DNA from 3 places in the Enterocloster clostridioformis genome. Region 3 is predicted to be linked to each of the others. Evidence: riboswitches for the same ligand, from Rfam matches in the RefSeq annotation. Region 3 holds a riboswitch; each other region holds the start of a gene.
The links. A riboswitch is a leader RNA that binds a small molecule or an ion and turns the genes downstream of it on or off. The one in region 3 is predicted to bind FMN.

Region 1 (9,733 bases), 1.5 Mb from region 3:
GAATTCCCGCCTCTGAGGTCTCTGACTTTACCAGGGACGGGTCCACGGCCATGACCATGGAGGTTTCCATTTCACCTCCATGGAAGTCCCAGATATTTCCTTCTGAAATCGTGGCCGTCACATCCGGATGGCTAAAGGCCCCGGATGAAAGAATGAAAGGGGAGATGCCGAACTCGCTGCGAAGCTCCCTGCTTAAGACCTGTACAATGGGAGCATTTCCTCCATGACACACCAGAAAAGCCAGCTTCTTAAAACCGTGGCGGACCAGGCTGGTGCTGATATCATATAACATATGGTAGTAGGTATCCGGTTTAAATGTGATGGAGCCGCAGAAATTCCTGTGCTCCGTGCTCAAGCCTACGGGGATGACCGGAAATATCAGCATGGGAAAATCTGAATTTTCCACTTCCAACTCCCTGCGTATATAGTCTGTCATGGCCTCTGCGATGATATCGTCCGTACCCAGCGGAGCCTGGTTTCCGTGCTGCTCCAGCGCACCCAGGGGAATCAGTACAATGGTTTCATCCTTGTTGACCTGTTCCATCTCTAACCGGGTTAAATCGCTATAATTTTGAATCATGTGTATATAACCTCCTGACTGGATTTTTCAGCCCTCGTTCCTTACAGCGTTTCCTCATGTATTTCCTCACGCGGTTCTCACAGCCGGATAAACTGCCAGCAGTCTGGTGTACAGCAGATACCCCACAAAGCAGTTGAGCCCCAGCTTAATCAGGTTGAAGGGGATGGTGGCCATAAAGATGAAGGTGGTCAGATCGCTGATGGCCGGATTTACCGCAGCCACCATGGTAATCACCTGGTTCAGAGGGAGCCCCATGGCCGCTGCATACAGGGGAAGGGTGATAAATGCATTGCAGAAACAGGCAAACAAGGTCCTGATGGGGACGCTGACTGCCAATGACGCGATTGCTGCCCGGCGGGTCTTTCCGCCTTTTTTGTAAACTGCCCACATGGGGATTACGAATAATACAACCCCGATAAGATTGGCAAATTCCCCTACATACATGGAATTGGTGCCGACCGTGAGAAGCTTGATGATGATTTTGATGATTTCCACCCAGGCGGCGGACGCTGGCCCCATGAGGAACAGGGCAATAATGGACGGCACATCGCTGAAGTCAATCTTGTAAAAGGGCGGCATCATTGGAACGGAAAATTCCAGGGACATGAGGGCGCCGGCAACTGCGGCCAGCATACCGGTGTAAATAAGTTTCTGAATACTCCATTTTGTTTTCATAGCAAAACCTCCTTGATAAATGCTTTCGATACGGTGATTCAGCAATGAATGAAGTTCCAGGAAACAAAAAATCTCAGGTTCCGGGGAACCTGAGATTAACTTCATAGTCAATATAAATAAGGGAGGATACTCAATATTTATATGAACAAAATTGTCTTCTCTCATCCAGACTATACTGTCGGTTTTGGAATCGCACCAAATCAGCCGCATGCAGCGGGTCGCGGACTATACCGCCGGTAGGGAATCACACCCTGCCCCGAAGAACCTATTCATTTGCTTATCTCATTTTAAATTATCACAAATAACAATGGCTGTCAACTGCAAAAGATGCAGTTTTTTGTTGCTTTTTTCACGATTTTGTTGATAATAGATATAGATGCATGTTTAGCAAAAAAGCAAAAGAATCCTCCGCCTCCACAGGTGGAGGGATAAATTGCCGGAAACAAACGTAACGTCAGCGGCGGGCGGAGAAAAAACAGTGTCCCCCACTGACATGAGGTCAAAATACGCATTTGTATAAGATGTGGTCGCGCTCTGTTAAATGGCCAAGCTTGGATTGAAACGCATATGAAAGGCAGATTTGACAGGCGAATCGACTTCCGATATACTAGAATGAAACGTATCCCGTGTTTTGTCCTGTCCGCGGCCAGTGTAATCAGCCGTGATTGATGGATTATAATGGACAGGACTCCGGCGGGAAAGCAGTAAGGAGGTATGTATGGATTGGCAGACACTGCTTTGCGACGACCGCATCCGCAGCTACAAGAAACAGTCCTCCACGGACCTGCGGACAGAGTTTGAGAAAGATTATCACCGGATTATCGGCAGTGCATCCTTTCGGCGCCTCCAGGATAAAACCCAGGTGTTTCCGCTGGACAGGAGTGATTTCATCCGTACCAGGCTGACTCATTCTCTGGAGGTTTCATCCCTGGCCAAATCACTGGGACAGAATATATCAGAGAGCATCCGCACTATTATCAAGGATGAAACTTTTACGCCAGAACATAAGGCGGCGGTATGTGACATTCTTCAGTGCGCCGGATTGATTCACGATATCGGGAATCCTCCCTTTGGCCACTTTGGTGAGACAGCTATTCAGGACTGGTTTAAGAAGAACCTGGAGAGGCTTACGTTTAGAGGGAGAACCCTTGCGGAAATTCTGGAGCCCCAGATGGTGCAAGATTTTTGTCATTTTGAGGGAAATACCCAGGCGTTCAGGGTGGTGACAAGGCTTCATTTTCTGGTGGATGAGCATGGCATGAACTTGACAAAAGCTCTCTTGGGAACTATTATCAAGTATCCGGTATCTTCCCTGGAGATTGATAAGGACAGCGGCGATATCCGAACCAAGAAGATGGGATATTTCCATGGCGACAGGGAGAATTTCCAGGATGTGCAGGTGTCAACCGGCACATTGGGAAAAAGACATCCGTTGGCATTCATATTAGAAGCAGCAGATGACATTGCCTATAAGACGGCAGACATCGAGGACGCGGTCAAGAAGGGCTGCATTTCTTATGAACGCCTTTTGGCTGAGTTAAAAGCGTATAAGGCCGGCAGCCAGACAAACCACTATATCCAGATTGTATCATGGCTGGAGGAAAAGTATGGAAAGGCCGTGGGAAAGGGATATGACAGACCGGACCAGTATGCGGTGCAGAACTGGATTATCAGCGTCCAGGGCCAGATGATTTCGGGCGTTACGGAATGTTTTGCCGGCAACTATGAATCTATTATGGAAGGTACCTATACCAGCGACCTTTTTGCGGGTACGGATGTGGAACTGCTGATGGAAGCACTGGGGGATATTGCCTTGCGGTATGCGTTCAGCACCAGACCCATCCTGAAGCTGGAGATAGCGGCCCAGACAATATTTGACTTTCTTTTGGACCGGTTTGTGGACGCTGTGATTCCCTACGATACGGATCTGCCCATGACCCAGGTGCAGAAAAAGCTGGTTTCCCTTATATCTGATAATTATAAGATGATATATTCCATGTGCGCCCGGGACAGGGATGATGCGGAACGGCTGTATCTTCGTTTGCTGCTGGTGACGGATTATATCTGCGGCATGACAGATACATTTGCCAAGGATATGTATCAGGAACTCAATGGTATACGGTAGACGGCCAAAGGGAGGCCCGATGGATAGCGGGAGAAAATACAGGGCCAGGTGGGGATATCTGGCCGCAAGTATCATTGTTTTTATAATTGAGTTAATTATCGCCCTGTATGTTCATGATCGCATCATTAGACCTTATATAGGGGACATGCTGGTGGTGGTACTGGTGTACTGTTTTGTCAGGGTGTTCGTACCAGTGGGAATGAAGCGGCTGCCGTTATATGTGTTTCTCTTTGCGGTTTGTGTGGAGGTGATGCAGTATTTCCGTCTGGCAGAGATACTGGGGCTGCAGGGGAACGCCGCGGCCAGGATTATCCTGGGTTCTGTCTTTGACTGGAAGGATATAGCCTGTTACGGCGCGGGATGCCTGCTTATACAAATATTTGAAATTCGAAGGAGGGCCTTATGAAAGGTTATCAGTTGAAAATTACCATAAAAGGCAGTAAACCGCCTATATGGAGACGCGTGGTGGTGCCGGAGCAGTTTACATTTTGCCAGCTCCATCAGGTGATTCAGGGGGCCTTTGGCTGGTGTGATTACCATTTGCACAAGTTTGAGTTTAAGAAACCGGGGCTGCTTATAAGGGAAACGTGGGAGGAAGACGATCTGGCGGAATCCTGCGGCTGCGATGTGCTGGAGGAAGGCACACAGATTGGAACTCTAATAACAGAGAACCCTCGTTTTATATATACCTACGACTTCGGGGATACATGGGAACACCAGATTCTTATGGAGAAGGAAGTGGAGTATGAATACAGCTATCCCCAGGTGTTAAAGTATAAGGGAGACAATATTCCGGAGGACTGCGGCGGTATAGGCGGTTACTATGACCTGTTGGATAAGCTGGATGACCCTGAGGCTGAGGACCATGACTTGATGGAGGAATGGGCCTGCCAGCAGGGAATGGGAGAGTATGACCTGGATGAAGTAAACGCCAATCTAAAGGCACATCCGGCATTTGGACAAGGCAGAGCGGAAAACGCCCAGGAGGATGCGGTCCGGGAACCTGCGGTACAGGAACATGCCGCCGGCAAACAGAAAACCGGTATCCAGGATGCTGAAAAGCCGGAAACACAAAAGCCGGCTCCAAGGGTAATCCATACTCTGGAGGAATTATTTTCCAGATTTGATAAGACTGAGCTGCTGCGCATTGCCAAGGTTCATCATATTGGGGGATGCGATGAGCTGGGTAAGAATAAGCTGGCTCCGGCTCTGGCCGCCGCCCTGCTGGATTCCCAGCGCATGGGGCGGTTCTTCGGCACCTTAAGCGATGAGACCACAGCAGAGTTTGAGAAGGCCGCAGCAGCCGGAGGTATAGAATACCAGGGAGACCTGGAAGCTCTGAACTTCCTGCACTATGGCGGTTACTGCGGGTTTACCAGCCTGGGTACAGCAGTTGTTCCCGCAGATGTGGCAAAGGCATATGATGAGATGAATACAGAGAAATTCCGGTCTGATCGTCATTACCGCAGCCAGGTATGGGCTTGTTGCAAGGCAGCGGTTTACCTTTACGGCGCCGCTGACGCGGGGCAGGTGGAGACAATCTGCAGGGCAGTTGGCTGCGAGGCGGATGCAGGGGAAATCACCCGCCTTTGCCGTGAGATGAAAGGTGTCTGGACAGACTTTGCTTATTGGGACGGCCGGTTTATTGACTGGAATCTGATTCAGGCAGATGCCTATAAAGATGTATTGAATTATCAGAAGGGCAAGGAGTTTTATATACCTTCCGCCCTGCAGGTGAAGGAGATTGCCAGAACCGGAGCAGTGGAGCTTAAGAAGCATATCCGCCCGCTGAAGGCATTTTTCCTGGCCATGGTTGGCTGCGATGAGGAGACTGCTCGGGAGGCAGCTTCCTCCATCCATCATCACGTAAGGCTGGGGACAACGCCGAAAGCAGTGGAAGACATCATGGAGCATTTTGGACTGAACCTGGATTCCCAGGAAAAGATGAACGGATTCGATGAAATCATGGAACAGGTATGGAAGGAAACCAGGACGGTTGGAAACTGTGGTTATAACCGGGTGGAGCTGGATGCCAAGACAGCCCGCATTGACCCGGATGCGCCCTGTCCCTGCGGCAGCGGCAAGCGTTACCGCCAGTGCTGCGGCCGTAAGTAGGGAAGCGGAGGTGGAATGCAGCCATGTTTGAACGTGTGGATTACAGAGTGGAACGGATTGACGGGGATTATGCTTATCTGAAACGCGTGGATGTTCCGGATGACGATGAGAAATGCGTGGCCAGGGATCTTCTGCCTGCTGATATCAATGAGGGCAGCGGGCTGGCGTATGAGATGCTGGAGTATACGCTTCTGTGACATGCCAAAGCGGCACCAGCGATATGAATAAGAGGCAGTATGGATAAGAAAACAGAGCGTCTGGTCGATGTGGCCAGAATGTATTACGAGCAGGACAGGACCCAGAGTGAGATTGCGGACCAATACGGTATATCCCGCCCCATGGTCAGCAAGCTTTTGAAGGAGGCGCGGGATAAGGGAATCGTCACTATACGGATAAGCGCACCGCAGGAGGAGTCCGGCGGTGCGCTGTCCCTCATGGAACTGGTGGGACGCTGTTTCGGGATTTATGACGGTGTGGCTGTGCCCGACGGACCAAATGATCAGACCACCAATGAGGCTGTGGCAGAGGCGGCCATCTCTTATCTGTCAGGGCTGGGAGGCACCGGCCTGGGCATTGGATGGGGCCACATTATCGGTGATGTGGTAAAGCATATGGAACAGAGGGAGACGCTGGTTCCCATAGGAACATTTGTCTGCCCGCTCATAGGAAACGGCGGTGTGGGACTTAAAAATTACCACTCCAATGAGCTGGTTCGTTCCATTGCGGAGCACAGCGGGGCCCAGCCCAGATTTATCTATTCACCGGCCTGCGTGCTTTCTGAGCAGGAGCTGAAACTGACCAGGGAGCTGGACAGCTACCACGAGATATATCATGTCTGGGAAAAACTGGATGTGGCGCTGGTCAATATCGGGAATTTTCCTTCTGTACCGGATTTTGCGTCGGAGGCCAGATATGGAGACCAGCTTATACGGCAGAAGGCAGTGGGACGCATCCTAAACTACTTTATGGACAGCCAGGGGCATATTATCCGGTCAGATACGGATTACGCCATTCAGATTCCACTGGAGCTTCTGTCCGGGACTAGGCATGTGGTGGGTATCTGTTCTGCCAATACCAGCCCAAAGGCATTCCGGGGAGCCTTAAAGACCGGTTACCTGAAACATTTTATTGCACCGGAGCATGTGGTCAGGGAAGCGCTGGAATGATGAGCGGGGATGAAGAGCGATAAAAAGGCCGGGACATGTGAGGTCAGACCTGGTGCGCGGCAAGAGCTGATGATTGTACAATGAGAATGTATGATTGCACAGTGCGGGCCAATGAAACATAGGTTACATACGTAACCATAAATGCGCGGTTTGCTAAAGAAACTGCGCATTTTTTGTGCATTAGGGCAAAAAACAGAGAAAGGCACGATGAATAATTGACAAATAAACTAACAAATGTTAATCTAAAATCATGGATAATTTTGGGAAAATGCATGAGAGGAGGTTACATATGTTACTTTCAAAAGCGGAAATTACAAAGATGCTCAGAAAAGCTGCCCAGGTCTGGAATGAGAACAAGGATTATCTCAGCGAGATTGATTCCAGATTCGGTGACGGGGACCACGGCGTCGCCATTGGCAAGATTGCCGGTCTGATTGAGAAGAGCCTTGATGGCTGGGATGATGATGACGTGGAGACTTTTTTGGAGGACCTGGGAGATAATACCATGGAAATCGGAGGCGGAAGCGCAGGTCCATTATACGGAACCATGATAGGAGGACTGTCAGGTCCCCTGGAAGGAAATAAGCCCATTGATGCAGGGACTCTGAAGGAAATGTTTACGGAATGCTTGTCGGCCATGGAAGACATCACCAACGCGGGCGTGGGGGATAAGACTATGATGGACGCCCTGATTCCTGCTGTGGAAGCGGCTCAAAGCGCAGAAGACGATGTGATGGCTGTCCTGGAGGCTGCGAAGGAGGCAGCGGCCAAGGGCGCAAAGGAAAGCGAGCAGTATGTGTCCAAGTATGGCAGGGCCAGAAGCTATAAGGAGAAGACCATCGGCACCCCGGACGCGGGGGCAGTGAGCACATCCCTGTTTTTTGCGGGACTTTGCGACGGACTGAAGTAGACGGCATACGAAAGTAGACGGCATACGGAAGTAGACGGCATACGGATGCGGTCAATAAAATAAAATGGGAGAGGTAAAAATTATGAAGATGAAGAAATTTATAAACAATCCTGAGAATCTGACGCCTGAGCTGTTAGAAGGCTTTGCCGAGGCGCACAAGGAGCTGGTGACCCTGGGCGAAAACCGCATGATCATTAACAATAAGCTGGCTGAAGCCGACAGGGTTACCATTGTGACCCAGGGCGGATCCGGCCATGAGCCGGCTATCAGCGGATTTGTGGGAGAGGGAATGGTGGATATCTCCGTGGTGGGAGATGTCTTCGCGGCTCCCGGACCGCAGGCCTGCCTGGACGCCATAAAGCTGGCAGACAAGGGCAAGGGCGTTCTCTACATAGTCTTAAACCATGCAGGCGACATGCTTACCGGCAACCTGACCATGAAGAAATGCGCAAAGGAAGGATTAAATGTCATCAAAGTAGTGACCCAGGAGGATATCGCCAATGCGCCCCGCTCCAACGCCGACGACAGGAGGGGACTGGTGGGATGTATTCCCACCTATAAGATAGCGGGAGCAGCGGCTGCCGAGGGAAAGAGCCTGGAGGAAGTGGCTGCCATTGCGCGGCGGTTTGCAGATAACATGGCTACCCTGGCCGTAGCCGTATCTGGAGCGACCCATCCCGCAACAGGAAGCCTGCTTGCCGACTTGGGCGAGGATGAAATGGAAATCGGCATGGGACAGCATGGAGAAGGGGGCGGCGGACGCCAGACCATGAAGTCAGCCGATGAAACAGCTAAGATCATGCTGGACGGCCTTCTGGCTGACCTGGATATCAAGGAAGGCGAGAAAATCATGCTGATTCTCAACGGAACCGGCGCCACTACACTGATGGAGCTGTTCATCATTTACCGCAGGTGCGTATCCTGCCTGAAGGAGAAGAACGTCGAGATTGTGGCCAATTATGTGGGAGAGCTTCTTACCGTACAGGAGCAGGCCGGCTTCCAGATGTTCATGGCAAAGATGGACGATGAGCTTCTGCACTACTGGAACGCGCCGTGCAATACGCCGTATATGAAGAAATAAGAGGGTGTTTAAGAACGTTCTGATGGCACAAGGAAAAATCAGTTTGAGAGAAAGATGAGGAGGATATCGGTCATGGCGACAGAATATATGCATATAGGAATCCCGGTCCTGAACAAAAAAGAGGGCATGACATATAACGAGGACATGAAGTTCTGGGTAAGCAATGTGGATGACTATGATTTTAAGATAGAGTACCTGAAATTCGAGGAGGGGACGCCCTTCCCGGAGATTCTCTCCAAGCAGCCCCATGTGGCTTACAAGGTGGACGATCTGGACCACTATGCCGCCCAGGCTCAGAGAATCATATTCGGGCCGGCTGACTGCGGCCCTGGCGTGCGCCTGGCATTTGTAATCTGGGATGATGCTATCGTTGAACTCTATGAGGAAAAGTAAGGAGAATGCCGGATGTTAGTAAATATGAACCATGTTCTGCGGTATGCGCAAGAGAAGCAATGCTGTATAGGCGCCTTTGACACGCCGAATCTGGAAATTCTTATGGCGGTCATACGGGCGGCAGAGAAACGTGAGGAACCAGTTATTATCCAGCACGCACAGCTTCACGAGTGCGAGATGCCTATTCATATCATCGGCCCCATCATGGTGCGTATGGCGAAGGAGGCCAGGGTTCCTGTCTGCGTCATGCTGGACCACGGCGAGGACCTGGACTATGTGAGAAAAGCCCTGGATTTAGGCTTTTCCGCTGTTATGTATGATGGCTCATCCCTTGCTTACGAGGAAAATGTGGCTATGACCAGGGAAGTAGTGGTCATGGCAAAGGCCTGCAATGCGGACGTGGAGGCTGAGATTGGCATTGTCACAGGCCATGAGGGAAAAATCTTTGCCATCAACGATGTGAGCGACGCTTATACGGACCCTGAGCTGGCGGCCAGATATGTAAAGGATACGGGAATAGACGCCCTGGCTGCATCGGTGGGAACCGTCCACGGATTCTATGCCACCAAGCCAAAGCTGGATTTTGACCGGATTGTGAAAATTAAGGAATTGACAGGGCTTCCGCTGGTAATGCACGGGGGATCCGGCATCAGCGCGGCGGATACCCAGAGGGCGATCCGCTGCGGTA
Region 2 (9,733 bases), 1.9 Mb from region 3:
GGCCATAGCCAGGGCCATTGTGTCGGAGCCGGAGGTGCTGCTTTTAGATGAGCCGCTGTCCAACCTGGACGCCAAGCTGAGAATTGAGATGAGAAGTGAAATCAAACGGCTCCATCAGGAGTTAGGCACCACCATTATCTATGTGACCCATGACCAGACAGAGGCCCTGACCATGTCTACCAAGGTAGCCATTTTCTTTGAGGGCGTACTGGAGCAGGTGGCGCCTCCCATGGAGCTGTACCAAAACCCCGCCTCCCTGCGGGTGGCTGATTTTATCGGCAATCCAAAGGTGAATTTCCTTCCGGGAAAGGCCAGGGTGTCGGGAGATGCCATGACCGTGGAATCCGTATTGGGAACCGTGACCTTTGATAAGAAGTCCTTTACCGGGGAAGCTCCCGGCGACGGCAGCTTTGAGGCGGTGGTCGGGGTGAGACCGGAGCTGGCGGAGATACTGGACGGACCGGCAGAGGGCAGCATAGAAGCGGAAGTATACTCCGTGATGCCCGCCGGCTCAGAGACAACCATTTACCTGGAAGTGGGCGGGGAGCGCATCCTGTACCGGACCATGTGCTCATGGTGGGGGATGCGCCGGGAGACTGTGAGGCCGCGGCGGACAACGGGGTATACTATTATCCTATCCTGGTAAAGCATGAGGAGATGTCGTGGCGCCGGTTCCCGGGCGAAGCACTGGAAAGACTGGTACGGGGAACCTACGGAGGGGCCTGGCAGGAACAGATGGTGAAAACGTTCCGCGGGGCCCTTTTTTACTTTATCCGGAGAAAAATGGGAAAGCTGGCGCAGGAAAATACAGGCAGCAGATTTAAGTGGAAAAAGCCCTCTGATTTATGTATAATGAAAGCAGTGATAAAAGCGGCATAGAGGAGGATTGCATAATGGAGAATTTTGAGTTTTTCACACCAACCAGGATGATATTTGGTAAGAATACCCATCAGCAGGTAGGAAAGATTGTAAAGGAATACGGATTTAAGAAGGTGCTGGTGCATTTCGGAGGGGCCAGCGCAAGGAAGTCCGGACTTCTGGACGCGGTTACAGGAGCCCTTGAGGCAGAGGGAATACAGTATGTGACGCTGGGAGGCGTACAGGCTAATCCCACTCTGGCAAAGGCAAAAGAGGGAATAGAACTGTGTCTTAGGGAGGGCGTGGACCTGGTGCTTGCTGTTGGAGGAGGCAGCGTGATTGACTCAGCCAAGTGCATAGCGGACGGCGCGGGAAACCCGGATGCGGACGTGTGGACCTATTTCCGCCAGGAGGCTGTGCCGGCCAGGGCATTGCCGGTGGGCGTCATTCTGACGCTTTCTGCCTCCGGCAGCGAGATGAGCGCATCCTGTGTCATCACAAATGAGGAAAATGGATTTAAGCGTGGCTTTAACAGCGTGACCCACCGCCCCCTGTTTTCCATCTGCAACCCGGAGCTGACCTGTACGGTAAGCAAATACCAGACAGCCTGCGGTACGGTGGATATCATGATGCACACCCTGGAGCGGTATTTCAGCAGGACCAGGGACACGGAACTGACGGACCGCATAGCCGAGGCATTGTTAAAGTCCACGGTGGAGGCGGGCAGGATTGCCGATAAAGAGCCGGATAACTATGAAGCCAGGGCCGCTCTTATGTGGGGAGGCAGCCTTTCCCATAACGGACTGACAGGAGCGGGGAGGGATTTCTTTATGCAGGTGCACCAGCTGGAGCACGAGCTTTCCGGCATGTACCCGTCCATTGCCCACGGAGCAGGTCTGGCAGCCCTGTGGCCGTCCTGGGCCAGGTTTGTGTGCCCCGGCGATGTGAACCGCTTTGCCCGGTATGCGGTCCGGGTGTGGAACATAGACATGGATTTTGACTGCCCTATGAACACGGCTCTGGCAGGAATCCGGGCCACGGAGGATTTCTATAAGAGCCTGGGTATGCCGTCCTCCTTAAAAGAACTTGGTGTGGAGGAAGAACGCCTGGAAGAGATGGCCGAGAAGTGCACCAACATGGGCAAGCGCACCCTGCCGGGCATCCGGGAACTGGGCAAGGAAGAAATGATGGAAATTTACAGGATGGCTATGGGAGAATAACCGGGATGGCAGAATAACGGCCATGGGAGTTTGGCCTGCCCGGTCAACAAGAAGGAGACAGAAAATGGACGCAATTAACAGCCGCAGGAGTATACGCAGGTTCTCAGACAGGGAAATACCGCATGATATTATCTGTAAAATTATAGAAAGCGGGATAAAGGCTCCCTCGTCCAAGAACAGACAGCCGTGGAAATTTATGGTCATCCAGGGACAGGCAAAGGAAGAAATGTTGAGGGCGTTTCGGGCCGGCATCCAGAGGGAAAAGTCAGGCAGAGCCATGCTGCCGGAAAGCAGCAGGCACCTGAGAGGCGCGGAGTACACGGTCCAAATCATGGAACAGGCGCCGGTGGTCATATTTGTCCTGAATCCCCTGGGAAAAGGGCTGTTTGCTCCCCTGAATGACGAGGACAGGATTTATGAGCTCTGTAATATCCAGTCTGTCAGCGCGGCAATTGAGAATATGCTTTTGGAAGCAACGGATTTGGGAATCGGAAGTCTGTGGATCTGCGATATATTCTTTGCCTATGAGGAGCTGTGCGGATGGATGGACTGCGGGGGTGAGCTGGTGGCAGCCGTGGCCTTCGGCTATCCGGAGGAGTCGCCGTCACCCAGGCCCCGAAAAGGGTTTGAGGACGTGGTGGTCTGGAGACGATGAGACGAAAGGATGGAGCCAGAATACCGGGACTGAGACGCCGGGACTGAAGTGCAGAAAATATATGCAGACTATTGCCAACCGTCCTCATATGTGCTATGATTCAGCTATAATTAAATAAAGTTCTTCGGGGCAGGGTGTGATTCCCTACCGGCGGTAATAGTCCGCGACCCGCTACGGCGGCTGATCTGGTGTGATTCCAGAACCGACAGTATAGTCTGGATGAGAGAAGAAGGTGTGTAAGTGGTAGATGAACAGGCCCCGGATTATTTGCGTATCCGGGGCTTTTATAGGTGCGCCCGGCGGGCGCACGTTCTAACGGGTGAAAGTCCCTGACCCGCCCGGCAGTGGGAAGGGTGCAGCCAATGGCAAGGGCGTCATCGTGAGGTGGGGTCTGAAGGAAGCCGGAGGCAAACCACTGGCCTGTAAAAGTTGTCCGGATAGGCTGTGAAGCGTGGATGAGGTTGCCTAACAAACTAAAGTCCAATAACTGCACGGAACGCCAGCAGTAAACGGGGCAGGTATAAGTGGGAAAGAACGTGTGAGTACCCGGGGAGGTCTCACGGACGTGAAAGTGGCGATAAAACATTCGCTGTCACGGAGTAAAGCTTGCCGTGAGAAGTCAGCAGAGGTCATAGTACCGGGCGGTCGCAAACGCACCGGGAAGGACTGAACAGTAGGAGGTGTCGTTACCAAATGGAAACCGGACATGGAATTAAGTACAGACAACTTCATATTGAGGACTACCTGCGAGAGATACCTGCGGAACAGGGAAGGGAAACAGGAGAGTACGCCCATGAAAGGATTACCGGGAACCCCGACACCAACACGGACTTTCGGACGGACAACCTGCTAGATACGATTCTTAGAAGCGACAATCTAAATGCCGCCTATAAGAAGGTCAAAACGAACAAAGGCGTTGGTGGGATTGACGGAATGCAGGTGGATGAACTTCTACCCTACCTGAGAGAACACCAGTCCGAATTGGTCGAGCAGGTGAGGGAAGGCAAATACAAGCCAAACCCAGTCCGAAGGGTAGAAATACCCAAAGAGGAGAAAGGAAAAACAAGGAAACTGGGGATACCCACAGTGGTAGACAGGGTAATCCAACAGGCAATCGCACAGGAACTGACGCCCTTATATGAAGAACAGTTCTCTGACAACAGCATCGGATTCCGTCCCGGCAGAGGGGCGCATGACGCACTGGAAAGATGTAGGAAATATATCAACGAAGGATATGTCTACGTGGTCAGCATGGATTTACAATCCTACTTTGACACGGTGAACCACAGCAAGCTGATAGAGGTGCTGTCGAGGACGGTGAAGGACGGGAGGGTAATCTCGCTGATACACAAGTACCTGAAAGCCGGAGTAATGGAGGACGGAGGATTTCACGCAACGACCGAGGGCGTGCCGCAGGGAGGCCCGCTAAGTCCCTTATGTGGAAATGTCATGCTGAATGAGTTGGACAAGGAACTGGAGCGCAGGGGACACAAGTATGTGAGGTATGCGGATGACTGCCTGATTCTGTGCAAAAGCAGGAAAAGCGCAGAGAGGACAATGGAAAACATTGTGCCATTCATCACAGGAAAAGTGTTTCTGAAAGTCAATCTTCAGAAAACGACAGTGAGCCACGTCAGCAAGATAAAATACCTGGGCTACGGCTTTTACCGGCATAAAGGGAAATGCCGCATGAGGATACACCCGAAGTCGGTGGCAAAAATGAAGAACCGGATACGGGAGCTGACAACCAGAGGGAACAAATGGAGCAATCAGGAGAGGGAAGAAAAACGCCGAAGCTATGCAAGGGGATGGATTAACTATTATCGATATGCAGACATGAAAAGCCTGATGGAACAGACGGATGAGTGGCTGCGCCACAGAATCCGAGCGGTGTACTGGAAACAATGGAAGAAGGTACGCACAAGATATAAAATGTTGCGGGCGTTACATTTACCAGAGTGGAAGGTGCATGAGATGGCGAACTGCCGAAAGGGAGTGTGGAGAGCGGCGGGAATGCTCAACTCGGCACTCACCAAAAGAATCATAGTGGACAGACTTGGTTATCCCGATATGACTGCCCACTATCTGAAAGTCCGAGTAAACTATTGAACCGCGTAGTACCGAACGGTACGCTACGTGGTGTGGAAGGGGAGGTTAAAATCTCCCCTATCCGATGTGCGCCCGGCGGGCGCACGTTCTAACGGGTGAAAGTCCCTGACCCGCCCGGCAGTGGGAAGGGTGCAGCCAATGGCAAGGGCGTCATCGTGAGGTGGGGTCTGAAGGAAGCCGGAGGCAAACCACTGGCCTGTAAAAGTTGTCCGGATAGGCTGTGAAGCGTGGATGAGGTTGCCTAACAAACTAAAGTCCAATAACTGCACGGAACGCCAGCAGTAAACGGGGCAGGTATAAGTGGGAAAGAACGTGTGAGTACCCGGGGAGGTCTCACGGACGTGAAAGTGGCGATAAAACATTCGCTGTCACGGAGTAAAGCTTGCCGTGAGAAGTCAGCAGAGGTCATAGTACCGGGCGGTCGCAAACGCACCGGGAAGGACTGAACAGTAGGAGGTGTCGTTACCAAATGGAAACCGGACATGGAATTAAGTACAGACAACTTCATATTGAGGACTACCTGCGAGAGATACCTGCGGAACAGGGAAGGGAAACAGGAGAGTACGCCCATGAAAGGATTACCGGGAACCCCGACACCAACACGGACTTTCGGACGGACAACCTGCTAGATACGATTCTTAGAAGCGACAATCTAAATGCCGCCTATAAGAAGGTCAAAACGAACAAAGGCGTTGGTGGGATTGACGGAATGCAGGTGGATGAACTTCTACCCTACCTGAGAGAACACCAGTCCGAATTGGTCGAGCAGGTGAGGGAAGGCAAATACAAGCCAAACCCAGTCCGAAGGGTAGAAATACCCAAAGAGGAGAAAGGAAAAACAAGGAAACTGGGGATACCCACAGTGGTAGACAGGGTAATCCAACAGGCAATCGCACAGGAACTGACGCCCTTATATGAAGAACAGTTCTCTGACAACAGCATCGGATTCCGTCCCGGCAGAGGGGCGCATGACGCACTGGAAAGATGTAGGAAATATATCAACGAAGGATATGTCTACGTGGTCAGCATGGATTTACAATCCTACTTTGACACGGTGAACCACAGCAAGCTGATAGAGGTGCTGTCGAGGACGGTGAAGGACGGGAGGGTAATCTCGCTGATACACAAGTACCTGAAAGCCGGAGTAATGGAGGACGGAGGATTTCACGCAACGACCGAGGGCGTGCCGCAGGGAGGCCCGCTAAGTCCCTTATGTGGAAATGTCATGCTGAATGAGTTGGACAAGGAACTGGAGCGCAGGGGACACAAGTATGTGAGGTATGCGGATGACTGCCTGATTCTGTGCAAAAGCAGGAAAAGCGCAGAGAGGACAATGGAAAACATTGTGCCATTCATCACAGGAAAAGTGTTTCTGAAAGTCAATCTTCAGAAAACGACAGTGAGCCACGTCAGCAAGATAAAATACCTGGGCTACGGCTTTTACCGGCATAAAGGGAAATGCCGCATGAGGATACACCCGAAGTCGGTGGCAAAAATGAAGAACCGGATACGGGAGCTGACAACCAGAGGGAACAAATGGAGCAATCAGGAGAGGGAAGAAAAACGCCGAAGCTATGCAAGGGGATGGATTAACTATTATCGATATGCAGACATGAAAAGCCTGATGGAACAGACGGATGAGTGGCTGCGCCACAGAATCCGAGCGGTGTACTGGAAACAATGGAAGAAGGTACGCACAAGATATAAAATGTTGCGGGCGTTACATTTACCAGAGTGGAAGGTGCATGAGATGGCGAACTGCCGAAAGGGAGTGTGGAGAGCGGCGGGAATGCTCAACTCGGCACTCACCAAAAGAATCATAGTGGACAGACTTGGTTATCCCGATATGACTGCCCACTATCTGAAAGTCCGAGTAAACTATTGAACCGCGTAGTACCGAACGGTACGCTACGTGGTGTGGAAGGGGAGGTTAAAATCTCCCCTATCCGATGTGCGCCCGGCGGGCGCACGTTCTAACGGGTGAAAGTCCCTGACCCGCCCGGCAGTGGGAAGGGTGCAGCCAATGGCAAGGGCGTCATCGTGAGGTGGGGTCTGAAGGAAGCCGGAGGCAAACCACTGGCCTGTAAAAGTTGTCCGGATAGGCTGTGAAGCGTGGATGAGGTTGCCTAACAAACTAAAGTCCAATAACTGCACGGAACGCCAGCAGTAAACGGGGCAGGTATAAGTGGGAAAGAACGTGTGAGTACCCGGGGAGGTCTCACGGACGTGAAAGTGGCGATAAAACATTCGCTGTCACGGAGTAAAGCTTGCCGTGAGAAGTCAGCAGAGGTCATAGTACCGGGCGGTCGCAAACGCACCGGGAAGGACTGAACAGTAGGAGGTGTCGTTACCAAATGGAAACCGGACATGGAATTAAGTACAGACAACTTCATATTGAGGACTACCTGCGAGAGATACCTGCGGAACAGGGAAGGGAAACAGGAGAGTACGCCCATGAAAGGATTACCGGGAACCCCGACACCAACACGGACTTTCGGACGGACAACCTGCTAGATACGATTCTTAGAAGCGACAATCTAAATGCCGCCTATAAGAAGGTCAAAACGAACAAAGGCGTTGGTGGGATTGACGGAATGCAGGTGGATGAACTTCTACCCTGCCTGAGAGAACACCAGTCCGAATTGGTCGAGCAGGTGAGGGAAGGCAAATACAAGCCAAACCCAGTCCGAAGGGTAGAAATACCCAAAGAGGAGAAAGGAAAAACAAGGAAACTGGGGATACCCACAGTGGTAGACAGGGTAATCCAACAGGCTATCGCACAGGAACTGACGCCCTTATATGAAGAACAGTTCTCTGACAACAGCATCGGATTCCGTCCCGGCAGAGGGGCGCATGACGCACTGGAAAGATGTAGGAAATATATCAACGAAGGATATGTCTACGTGGTCAGCATGGATTTACAATCCTACTTTGACACGGTGAACCACAGCAAGCTGATAGAGGTGCTGTCGAGGACGGTGAAGGACGGGAGGGTAATCTCGCTGATACACAAGTACCTGAAAGCCGGAGTAATGGAGGACGGAGGATTTCACGCAACGACCGAGGGCGTGCCGCAGGGAGGCCCGCTAAGTCCCTTATGTGGAAATGTCATGCTGAATGAGTTGGACAAGGAACTGGAGCGCAGGGGACACAAGTATGTGAGGTATGCGGATGACTGCCTGATTCTGTGCAAAAGCAGGAAAAGCGCAGAGAGGACGATGGAAAACATTGTGCCATTCATCACAGGAAAAGTGTTTCTGAAAGTCAATCTTCAGAAAACGACAGTGAGCCACGTCAGCAAGATAAAATACCTGGGCTACGGCTTTTACCGGCATAAAGGGAAATGCCGCATGAGGATACACCCGAAGTCGGTGGCAAAAATGAAGAACCGGATACGGGAGCTGACAACCAGAGGGAACAAATGGAGCAATCAGGAGAGGGAAGAAAAACGCCGAAGCTATGCAAGGGGATGGATTAACTATTATCGATATGCAGACATGAAAAGCCTGATGGAACAGACGGATGAGTGGCTGCGCCACAGAATCCGAGCGGTGTACTGGAAACAATGGAAGAAGGTACGCACAAGATATAAAATGTTGCGGGCGTTACATTTACCAGAGTGGAAGGTGCATGAGATGGCGAACTGCCGAAAGGGAGTGTGGAGAGCGGCGGGAATGCTCAACTCGGCACTCACCAAAAGAATCATAGTGGACAGACTTGGTTATCCCGATATGACTGCCCACTATCTGAAAGTCCGAGTAAACTATTGAACCGCGTAGTACCGAACGGTACGCTACGTGGTGTGGAAGGGGAGGTTAAAATCTCCCCTATCCGATGTGCGCATTCCGAAGGACACATAATAAGTACTCATAACGAGGAGGACAGGAAAATGAAACAGAATCATTTACTCAGTGTTAGGAATGTAACCGTCATGGCCATGTTTGGCGCCCTGGCGGCAGTGCTCATGATTTTTGAGGTGCCCCTTCCCTTTATCGCGCCGTCATTTTACGGCATGGATATCAGCGAGGTTCCGGTACTTGTGGGTACCTTTGCCCTGGGGCCTGTGGCAGGCGTTGTCATGGAGCTGGTGAAAATCCTGGTGAAGCTGATACTGAAGCCTACCAGCACGGGATTTGTGGGAGAGTTTGCCAATTTCTGCGTTGGATGTTCCCTGGTGCTGCCCGCAGGCTTTATATACAGGCTTAACAAAACAAAAAAGGGAGCTGTCATAGGAATGGCGGCAGGAACCGTGATCATGACAATCGTGGCTGTGATACTCAATGCGGTTGTTATGCTTCCGTTCTATTCCCATTTCATGCCTCTGGACACCATCATTGCGGCAGGCGCGGCCATTAACCCGGCCATCAGCAATGTGTGGACTTTTGTAATCCTGGCCGTAGGCCCCTTCAACATATTGAAGGGCGTCATTGTAAGCCTGCTCACCGCCCTGGTCTATAAGAGGGTCAGCGTTATTATCCATTCGGATTCAGAAAGGCGGGCCGTTAAAACTTCTTAAGGATTGGCAGCCGGCGCAGGATGGGTGGGTTCCGGCTGAATCCTGGGATTTTCAGGGTCAGGGGCCGGACCGATTACCGACAGGTCGTAACGGTCCATGGCTGTCTGAACCATCTGTATGGCCTGGTAGAATACCAGGGAGAAAAATGGGAGACCTCCGATAAAACGGCCAGAGTAATGGACTCCTGCCAGCGGCTCTCTATATAATTCTGCATACTCTGGACTGCTTCTATCTGTTCTTTCATCTGCGTCACCTCCGGTATTTATGATTATACAGAATTGGAAAAAGGAATTCTCGACTATTCTTGCGGATATTAAGCAAAAAAACACCACGGAAAAATAAAAACGTGGTGTTTTCGCTTCTCATGACATGACT
Region 3 (9,733 bases):
CAGTCCTATGAAGCTTTCTCAGCACCGGGGCACTATCAGTCGGATGTCCAACGCAAAGCCGCCCGAGCCATCTTAAACTGCAAATCCGGAAGGCTTGGTGTCAACTTAAGTCAGTGTACCGACTGTGGGCATGTGGAAGTCCACAATAATTCCTGCCGCAACCGCAACTGCCCCAACTGTCAGGCTGTGAAGAAAGAAATCTGGGTAGATAAACGCAGTGCTGAGGTCATTGATTCACCCTATTTTCATGTAGTGTTTACACTTCCACATGAATTAAATCCCCTCATTTACTGCAACCAGAAGCTTCTGTATGGACTTCTTCACAGATGCTGCGCCGAAACACTTCTGGAATTATCTGCTGATAAGAAGTGGCTCGGGGCAACACCCGGGATTATCCAAGTACTTCATACTTGGAATCAGGAGCTGGATTACCATGTACATATGCACTGCATTGTTTCCGGCGGCGGGCTTACCGGAGATGGAAAAATCCGTAAATCCTCATCTAAGTTTTTTATCCGTACGGAGGTCCTGCGGGATAAGTTTAAGGGGAAATATATGGCACACCTTGTCTCCCTTTATGAAAGCGGCTCCCTTAACTTTTCATCCTCCTGTGAAAACCTGCGTAATTCTTACCACTGGAAGGAATTTAAAAATAAGCTTTATGAAATGGACTGGTGCCCCTACATCAAGAAAACCTTCAACGGCTTCGGCAATGTCATTGAATACCTTGGACGCTACATCCACAAAATCGCCATCTCTAACAGCAGGATCCTTTCTGTTACGGAAGATACGGTAACATTCTCTGCCCGTGGAAAAAAGCCGGGTGAACCAAAACGTCAGATTACTCTTGGCAACACGGAGTTTATACGCCGTTACCTGATGCATGTGCTGCCTTCCGGCTTTCAGAAAATACGCTATTATGGTTTTCTGAACAATCGGATGAAATATAAGAATCTGAAGGTTATCTTTAAGCTTCAGAATGGACAGCGTTTCAAGCAGCGTTACGCCGGAATGTCCCTGGCAGAGCTTTTAAAAGCAGTCTGGAATTTCGATATCTGTGTGTGTCCTGAATGTGGTCATACAGCCATGAAACAGCTGGGAAGGTGTCATGTTCCTTCTTCCTGACAGGCTGCTTTCCTATATATTTTTTAAGACCTGCCATCGGGAGGTCTGCGAAGCATACCCAAAAATATGGGATACAGCTAAAATCGTCCTGCTTCTGCATTGCAGACCACCATAATCCACTATTTTAAGCTTCCCTGGGGAAATACTATCCCCATACAGCCTATGGCTAAAGTTCCGCGACTTGGTACAATTGGAAAGAATCACATTCAGAGCAGTTTATCTTTTGCATAAGCTGTTCATTTTTTTGTCGCTCTGAATCTGATACTTTCCTTAAGAATTATACCACAATGCGGCCTGAGATTTAAACGTTATTCCAAAAATCCTTCTTGACATACCGCCCAACAGTGCTTATAATAACAATCAATTGAATAAACTCTTCAGGGCAGGGTGCAATTCCCTACCGGTGGTACAGCCCACGAGCCGCAAGGCATGATTCGGTGAAACTCCGAAGCCGACAGTACAGTCTGGATGAAAGAAGATGAATCGTTGACATGGACGCGCTTACGCGCTTTTCGTGGCTGGCTGACAGTGCCCTGGAATGGACTATCATTCCAGGGCTTTTGTGTACCTCCCATGCCCATGTCCTCCTGAAGGCGCGAAACATTGTGCCTTGTGGTTTTATATTTTCTGCCTTGAACGATACGGTTCAAGGCATTTTTTTATAGAAGTTTTTAAAGCTGTATACCAGGGGACAGGCCATGGCAGCACCATGCGGGTCCCTGCATTTGTAAAGGAGGCACTGCATTGAATGATACTGATTACATGTCCATCGCACTGAAACTGGCCGAAAAGGGCTGTGGAAAGGTCAGCCCCAATCCCATGGTGGGTGCTGTTATTGTAAAGGAGGGCCGCATCATCGGCCAGGGCAGCCACCTCTGTTTTGGCGGTCCCCATGCAGAGCGAAATGCCCTGGCATCCCTGACCGAATCTCCCAGGGGGGCAACCCTGTATGTAACCCTGGAGCCCTGCTGCCATCACGGCAAGACTCCGCCCTGCACGGACGCCATCGTGGAAAGCGGCATCCGCCGGGTCGTCATAGGCACAAGGGATCCCAATCCCATGGTGTCCGGCAAAGGCACCGGAGTTTTAATAACCAACGGCATTGAGGTGACAGAGGGTATCCTGGAAGAAGAATGCAGGGAGCTCAATCACGTATTCTTCCACTACATAAAGACCGGGCGTCCCCTGGTTGTCATGAAATATGCCATGACGCTGGACGGCAAGACAGCCACCCGGGCCGGGCATTCCCGATGGATTACAGGGGAGCGCTCGCGCCAAAGGGTCCATGAGGACAGAAGCAGGTATTTTGCAGTCATGTGCGGGGTGGGAACCATACTGGCCGATGATTCCCTGCTCACATGCCGCCTCCCGGCTACAAGGAATCCGGTGCGGATTATCTGCGATTCACGGCTTCGCACGCCGCCGGATTCCCGGGTTGTCACCACCTGTTCCCAGGCCAGGACCATACTGGCCACCTGCTGCCCTGACAGGAAGGCATGGCTTCCCTATGAGGAAAAGGGCTGTGAAATCCTCCTCCTTCCGCCCCGTGAGGGACGCGTGGACCTGAATGCCCTCACAGAACACCTGGGACAGATGGGCATTGACAGCGTCCTGCTGGAGGGCGGCGGCGCCCTCAACTGGTCTGCCCTGGACCAGGGAATCGTAAACAGGGTCCAGGCTTACATTTCCCCAAGACTCTTTGGCGGCGCAACCGCCAAAACGCCTGTCGGCGGCAGCGGGGTGGAATTCCCATACCAGGGCTATTCTCTGGGAAAGACCAAAATCACGGCCCTGGGCCAGGACATTCTTATCGAAGGAGAGTTGGCGCCATGTTCACAGGAATCATAGAAGAAACCGGAATCCTGCTGTCTGTTAAGGGCGGTTCATCCGGTTCCCGCCTGGTCATCGGAGCAGACAGGATCCTGGAAGATATAAAAAGAGGGGACAGCATTGCCGTCAACGGCGTCTGCCTTACCGCGGCATCCTTCGATTCCGGCTGTTTTTTGGCGGATGTGATGCCTGAAACCCTGAAGCGTTCCAATCTTGGCTGTCTGCCCATCAAAAGTTCTCTTAACCTGGAACGGGCCATGATAGCAGGCGGCAGGTTCGGCGGACATATTGTGTCAGGCCATATTGACGGAACCGGGACTATTGTAAATGTTGTCCGCGACGGCAACGCCCTGTGGTACACCATCCGTTCTGCCCCGTCCATTCTGCGCCGCATCATTGAAAAGGGATCCATTGCCATAGACGGCGTCAGCCTGACGGTTGCCCAGGTAAGGGAACAGGATTTCAGCGTATCCCTGATTCCCCATACAGCCTCCCACACCACCCTGGGAGCCCTGAAACCGGGCCGCGTGGTCAACCTGGAAAATGACTGCGTGGGGAAATATATCGAAAGATTTATGAAAATCTCCCCGTCTGCCCACAGCACAGAAGATGAGGACACCAAAAACAGGGGGACCGGCAGCCGGATCACACCGGAATTGCTCAAACAATGTGGATTTTGAGCAGCCACGGAACAGGACCATTAAAAATAAGGAGGATTACCGCACCATGGAAGGATTCAACACCATAGAAGAAGTACTGGACGACCTGCGCCAGGGAAAAATCGTACTGGTGACAGACGATGAAAGCAGGGAAAATGAGGGCGATTTTATCTGCGCCGCCCAATATGCCACCACGGAAAACGTGAATTTTATGGCAGTGCACGGCAGAGGTCTTATCTGTATGCCCATGAGCACACAACTGTGCACAAGGCTTAAGTTCCCGCAGATGGTATCCGACAATTCCGACAACCACGAGACAGCCTTTACCGTATCCATTGACCACATAAGCACCTCCACCGGCATTTCCGCGGCCGAACGGGGCGTAACGGCCAGACAGTGTGTCAATGCCCTGTCCCGGCCTGAGGATTTCCGTCGTCCCGGCCACATGTTTCCGCTGGCAGCCAGAAAAAATGGGGTGCTGGAACGGAACGGCCATACCGAAGCCACCGTTGACCTGATGCGTCTGGCCGGTCTCAGTGAATGCGGACTTTGCTGTGAAATCATGAGGGAGGACGGAACCATGATGCGGATGCCCCAGCTTCTTCAATACGCCGGACAATGGAACATGAAAATCACCACCATCAAGGCCCTCCAGGACTACCGCAAACAGCACGATACGCTGGTGGAATGCGCTGCCGTCACCCATATGCCAACCCGTTACGGCACCTTTAAGGCTTACGGCTACAGGAACCTGCTGAACGGAGAACATCATGTGGCCTTAGTAAAAGGTGAGATTGGGGACGGCCGTGACTTATTATGCCGGGTCCACTCGGAATGCCTGACAGGCGACGCCTTTGGCTCCCTGCGCTGCGACTGCGGACAGCAGCTTGCCGCGGCCATGGCCCGGATTGAGCAGGAAGGCAGGGGAGTTCTCCTCTACATGCGCCAGGAAGGCAGAGGCATCGGGCTTCTCAATAAGCTGCGGGCTTACGAACTGCAGGATCAGGGCATGGATACCCTGGAAGCCAATCTGGCTCTGGGTTTTCCCGGGGATTTGAGGGAATATTTCATAGGCGCCCAGATATTAAGGGACCTAGGTGCCAGGACCCTGCGGCTTCTGACCAATAACCCGGATAAGGTATACCAGCTCTCCGGCTTTGGCCTGGATATCAAAGAACGGGTGCCGATCCAGATGACGCCCACAGACCATGATCTGTTCTATTTAAGGACAAAGGAACAGCGCATGGGACATTTGACACATTATTAAGGAACCTGACACATTATTTTAAGAAACCATCACATGCTAAGAATAGGAGAATACGCCATGTATATATTAGAAGGAAAACTTGTTCCAAAAAAAATAAGGATAGGCATTGTCGCATCCCGTTTCAATGAATTCATTACCTCCAAGCTCCTGTCCGGCGCCCTGGACTGCCTTCGGCGCCATGAGGTGCCGGAGGACGCTGTCACGGTAGCCTGGGTTCCGGGCGCCTTTGAGATTCCACTCATCGCCTCCCGTATGGCTTCCAGCAGACGCTATGACGCCGTCATATGCCTGGGCGCCGTAATCCGGGGCAGCACCAGCCACTACGACTATGTGTGCAGCGAGGTCTCAAAAGGCATTGCCCAGACCTCCCTTACCACCGGGGTCCCGGTCATGTTCGGCGTTCTGACCACGGAGAACATCGAGCAGGCCATTGAACGGGCCGGAACCAAAGCAGGCAACAAAGGCTATGACTGCGCTGCGGGAGCCATAGAGATGGTAAACCTGATACACGAACTCCGCCAAAGGACGGCGGATGACAGCTTATCCGCCATGCCCCCGGTCCAGGATGAACCGTGACGCCCGGGCAGGCAGGAGTCCTGGTCCTCTATGAGCTGCCGCCTTTCCTGCTCACGGCCGCGCAGCTTCCCCTCCAGTCCCAGATAGGCGCGCTTTCCTGATTCCACCGGAGGCAGCTCATCCTCACCCTCCCGGAACCAGGCTGCCACGGAGTCACGCCCTCTGCCTTCTGCATCTTTCCGCCGCCCGGCCATATGATATCCTCTGCAAATGTGGATATAAGAAAGATATAAGAAATCCGAATAAAATGCAAATCCATGACTCCGCAGTAAAAGCTGTGTTCCCCGGCCCGGTCCAGCTCCTCCGGCACGCGGTCTATGCGCATTTCATGGATTATTTTGGGGCGCCCCCCTTACGTTTTCCATGAACCACGCCAGTTTTGAGGCTGGAAAGTAGGGCGACAGATTGATTCCTGTTGTACGACGCACCCATTCCGCTTTTCCCGATTCCTCCACCCGCGCGCAGATATCCTTTGCCCTGGAACACTGCCATACGATGGCATCCGCCTTCTTCTCAATGGCAGCCTCAATCATGGATACCCGCTTCTCCGGATCCACTTCCTCCTGGGGAATGGCGATAGTCAGGTCCACGCCAGATTATCCGCTGTCTGCTGCGCAAAATCAGATACGGAAATCCACCAGGGATTGTTCAGTGTCTTTCCCTCCCAGTAAACGCTGATGCCTTCCTTTTTCTCAGTTCCCGCTTCCGCCTCCCCGGCACTGTCATTGGTGGCGGATACTGCCTCCAGTCCATTGGACGTGCAGGCTGCCAGGCTCAGGGCCGCCATACCAGTCAACAGGATAGTCCTCAAGGACTTCGGACAAAAAAAGAGCATATACAGCATAAAATGCCGTATGCTCTGCTCATCTTCTATTTTTGATTTGTTTTAATCTGTTATTTTTTTCACACTTCCGCGTTTCACCGGGCTGGTCCCTATCTCCACACCGCACAGATAGGCCACCGCCTTGCTGGTGCCCTGTACATTGTTGATTCTCTGCTCCTTCAGCATGTATCCGCAGTCCATTTCCTTTATTTTCTGGATGATTTCCTGGCGGCGCTTCTCACCCACTCCTGGTTTGTTATTTAAAACCAGAGAAACCGTAGCCGTGGACACCCCCAGCATTTCCGCTATGTCTTTTGCTCTCAGCGCCATTTACAGACCCTCTTGCCATACAATTAAGTTGATTTTACTAAATTATTAACTAAATTGCAATACCAAAAGGCATTCCGGATATCTCCGGACATCTCCATGGAAAGCCTAGATTCTTCCGCTGCCAAGCTCCAGCAGCTTCACGCTCCCGCTCTCAAGAGTGGCCCTGAGATTCAGAATGCGCTGGTTGGAGGACCCCCGGAAGGGAAGGCTGATATCCTTAAGAGCCTCCACGAACCGACCGTCCACCAGCACGTCAATCATGGACAGCATCCGGTCCGTATATTCACACCTGGCCCGGCCGTCCTTCAGAAGGTCCTGTTCCAGGGTATATCCTGTATAGCACCACAGATTCTTCTGCGGATAGCGGGCCCTCACCTTTTCCAAAAAAGGCACCAGCACCTCCTGGTTCTCAGGCTCAAACGGCTCTCCCCCCAGAAGGGTGAGACCCTCTATATAATCCGGAGCAAGGGCTTCCAGGATTTCCTCCTGCGTCTCCCCTGTAAAGGGTATCCCGAAGTTAAAATCCCACGCCTCCTCGTTAAAACAGCCCGGACAGTGATGGGTACACCCTGACACAAACAGGGATACCCTCACGCCTGCGCCGTTGGCAATATCATTCTTCTTGATTGTACCGTAATTCATCTTATAAATGGAGCACCCTTTCCTTGATTTCCTGGGTCCTGCCCTGGTTCCAGAACTGAGTTCCGATATAGCCGCAGGTTCTCCTGGCCACGTTCAGCTTGTTCTCGTCCCGGTTGCCGCACTTGGGGCATTCCCACACCAGCTTGCCGCTCTCATCCGTCACAATCTGAATCTCGCCGTCAAATCCGCATTCCTGGCAGAAATCGCTCTTTGTGTTTAACTCCGCGTACATGATATTGTCATAGATATACCGTATGATCCCCAGCACGGCCGGAATATTGTTCTGCATGTTGGGCACCTCCACGTAGCTGATGGCTCCGCCGGTGGAAAGAGCCTGGAACTGCGACTCAAATTTCAGCTTTGAGAAGGCGTCAATTTCCTCGGAAACATTTACATGGTAGCTGTTGGTAATATAGCTTCTGTCCGTCACGCCCTCGATGATGCCGAAACGCTTCTGGAGGCATTTGGCAAACTTATAAGTGGTGCTCTCTATGGGCGAACCATAGATGCTGAATCCGATGTTAGTCTCATCCTTCCAGCGGTTGCAGGCCTTATTCATGTACTCCATGACCTCCAGGGCAAAGGGAGTGGCCGCCTGGTCGGTATGGGACTTTCCGGTCATGTACTTCACGCACTCATAGAGCCCCGCATATCCCAGGGAAATAGTGGAATAACCGCCGTAAAGAAGCCTGTCAATGGTTTCGCCCTTCTTAAGCCTTGCCAGGGCGCCGTTCTGCCAGAGAATGGGCGCCGCGTCGGACAGAGTGCCTCTCAGACGGTTGTGGCGGCACATCAGGGCCCGGTAGCACAGATCCAGCCTCTCGTCAAATATCTTCCAAAAGGCTTCCATATCCCCGCCGGAGGACAGGGCCACATCCACCAGGTTGATGGTCACCACGCCCTGGTTGAAACGGCCGTAGAATTTATAATTCCCGTTCTCATCCTTCCAGGGGCTTAAGGCGCTGCGGCATCCCATGACAGGGAAGCAGTTTCCTTCCTTTAATTCCATCATCTTCTTCTCGGAAATATAGTCGGGAACAAGGCGCTTGGCCGTACATTTCGCAGCCATCTCGGTCAGGTAATAATACTCGGTTCCCTCGTTGACATTATCCTCCTCCAGTACATAAATCAGCTTGGGGAATGCCGGCGTAATCCACACGCCCGACTCATTCTTCACGCCCTGGCAGCGCTGCTTCAGAGTCTCCTCGATAATCATGGCCAGGTCCTTTTTCTCCCGCTCGTTCTTAGCCTCATTCAGGTACATGAACACGGTCAGGAAGGGGGCCTGTCCGTTGGTGGTCATCAGTGTGATAACCTGATACTGGATGGTCTGGACTCCCTTGGTAACCTCCTTACGAAGTCTGTTTTCCACCACTTCATGGATGGCTTTCTCGGAAGGCATGCAGCCAAAGGTCTTTACCTCTTCCTGAACCTCCGCGTATATTTTCTTTCTGGACACATCCACAAAGGGAGCCAGATGGGCCAGGCTGATGCTCTGCCCGCCGTACTGGTTGCTGGCTACCTGGGCGATAATCTGAGTGGCGATATTGCAGGCCGTGGAAAAGCTGTGGGGCTTCTCAATCCTGGTCTCGCTGATAACCGTGCCGTTCTGCAGCATGTCCTCCAGATTCACCAGGTCGCAGTTGTGCATGTGCTGAGCAAAATAATCGGAATCATGGAAATGAATAATGCCCTCCCTGTCCGCCTCCACGATATCCTGCGGAAGGAGCATCCTCTTGGTCAGGTCCTTGCTGACCTCGCCGGCCATGTAATCTCTCTGCACACTGTTAACCGTTGGATTCTTGTTGGAATTCTCCTGCTTCACATCCTCGTTATTGCACTCAATCAGGGACAGAATGCGGTTATCCGTTGTATTGGCCTTGCGTATGAGGGAGCGCTGGTAACGATATCTCACATAATCCTTTGCAAGCTCAAACGCGCCTGTAGACATGATCTGGTTCTCCACCATATCCTGGATCTCCTCAACGGACACGGCCCTGTTAAGTTTTACACACTTGTACTCAACGTAATCCGCAATGTCCTTAATCTGCTCCAGACTCAGCTTGTTTTTTCCGGCAGCCGTATTTGCCTTTGCCACAGCCACCACGATCTTATTGTTGTCAAAATCCTCTTCCGCGCCATTCCTCTTAATAATCTTCATCGTCACTACACTCCTTTTATCCAAATGCTCTCCCACGCTGCCTGTATTCAGGTAAACGGTTTAAAGGCATCTTATCACAGAATACTGAAAAAATCTGTTGCTTGTGCAACAGTATAAGATTTTAGCACTAAATGTTGTGTTTTTCAAGAGGAAGTATACGATAAGATGTATTTCAGAAAAATAAATCAATTGGCTGAAATCCCGGCCAAACCCGAAAATAAGTCTGACAGCAAAAGGCGTCCTATTTCAGGTAGTCACCTGCCGGGGATGTGTTATATTGTTTCAGTATCCCAATCACCACAGAACCGTCCGGTTCCCGC

Region 1: another riboswitch for FMN. It lies ahead of LA360_RS20645 (ECF transporter S component); the one in region 3 lies ahead of ribD (bifunctional diaminohydroxyphosphoribosylaminopyrimidine deaminase/5-amino-6-(5-phosphoribosylamino)uracil reductase RibD).
Region 2: another riboswitch for FMN. It lies ahead of ltrA (group II intron reverse transcriptase/maturase); the one in region 3 lies ahead of ribD (bifunctional diaminohydroxyphosphoribosylaminopyrimidine deaminase/5-amino-6-(5-phosphoribosylamino)uracil reductase RibD).

What each region holds. Positions count from the first base shown of each region.
Region 1 covers NZ_JAIWZC010000001.1:4,107,980-4,117,712, forward strand. Annotated here, with positions in the region: gene LA360_RS20640 (creatininase family protein) at 1-580, opposite strand, end outside; gene LA360_RS20645 (ECF transporter S component) at 647-1,255, opposite strand; FMN riboswitch at 1,405-1,523, opposite strand; gene LA360_RS20650 (deoxyguanosinetriphosphate triphosphohydrolase) at 1,974-3,380, shown strand; gene LA360_RS20655 (ribosomal maturation YjgA family protein) at 3,400-3,786, shown strand; gene LA360_RS20660 (IS1096 element passenger TnpR family protein) at 3,783-5,495, shown strand; gene LA360_RS20665 (hypothetical protein) at 5,519-5,692, shown strand; gene LA360_RS20670 (sugar-binding domain-containing protein) at 5,732-6,661, shown strand; gene LA360_RS20675 (DAK2 domain-containing protein) at 6,951-7,571, shown strand; gene LA360_RS20680 (dihydroxyacetone kinase subunit DhaK) at 7,654-8,652, shown strand; gene LA360_RS20685 (hypothetical protein) at 8,725-9,045, shown strand; gene LA360_RS20690 (class II fructose-bisphosphate aldolase) at 9,058-9,733, shown strand, end outside.
Region 2 covers NZ_JAIWZC010000001.1:4,485,917-4,495,649, forward strand. Annotated here, with positions in the region: gene LA360_RS22480 (ABC transporter ATP-binding protein) at 1-646, shown strand, start outside; partial or broken gene LA360_RS31995 (HAD family hydrolase) at 559-762, shown strand; gene LA360_RS22490 (iron-containing alcohol dehydrogenase) at 894-2,078, shown strand; gene LA360_RS22495 (nitroreductase family protein) at 2,143-2,733, shown strand; FMN riboswitch at 2,850-2,968, shown strand; gene ltrA (group II intron reverse transcriptase/maturase) at 3,427-4,842, shown strand; gene LA360_RS22505 (hypothetical protein) at 4,866-5,090, opposite strand; gene ltrA (group II intron reverse transcriptase/maturase) at 5,312-6,727, shown strand; gene LA360_RS22515 (hypothetical protein) at 6,751-6,975, opposite strand; gene ltrA (group II intron reverse transcriptase/maturase) at 7,197-8,612, shown strand; gene LA360_RS22525 (ECF transporter S component) at 8,732-9,358, shown strand.
Region 3 covers NZ_JAIWZC010000001.1:2,595,142-2,604,874, forward strand. Annotated here, with positions in the region: gene LA360_RS13045 (IS91 family transposase) at 1-1,125, shown strand, start outside; FMN riboswitch at 1,495-1,609, shown strand; gene ribD (bifunctional diaminohydroxyphosphoribosylaminopyrimidine deaminase/5-amino-6-(5-phosphoribosylamino)uracil reductase RibD) at 1,870-2,973, shown strand; gene LA360_RS13055 (riboflavin synthase) at 2,955-3,635, shown strand; gene LA360_RS13060 (bifunctional 3,4-dihydroxy-2-butanone-4-phosphate synthase/GTP cyclohydrolase II) at 3,682-4,881, shown strand; gene ribH (6,7-dimethyl-8-ribityllumazine synthase) at 4,939-5,457, shown strand; gene LA360_RS13070 (hypothetical protein) at 5,486-5,782, opposite strand; partial or broken gene LA360_RS31305 (FGGY family carbohydrate kinase) at 5,796-5,963, opposite strand; gene LA360_RS13080 (hypothetical protein) at 6,038-6,253, opposite strand; gene LA360_RS13085 (helix-turn-helix domain-containing protein) at 6,344-6,610, opposite strand; gene nrdG (anaerobic ribonucleoside-triphosphate reductase activating protein) at 6,716-7,252, opposite strand; gene nrdD (anaerobic ribonucleoside-triphosphate reductase) at 7,254-9,413, opposite strand; gene LA360_RS13100 (LacI family DNA-binding transcriptional regulator) at 9,686-9,733, opposite strand, start outside.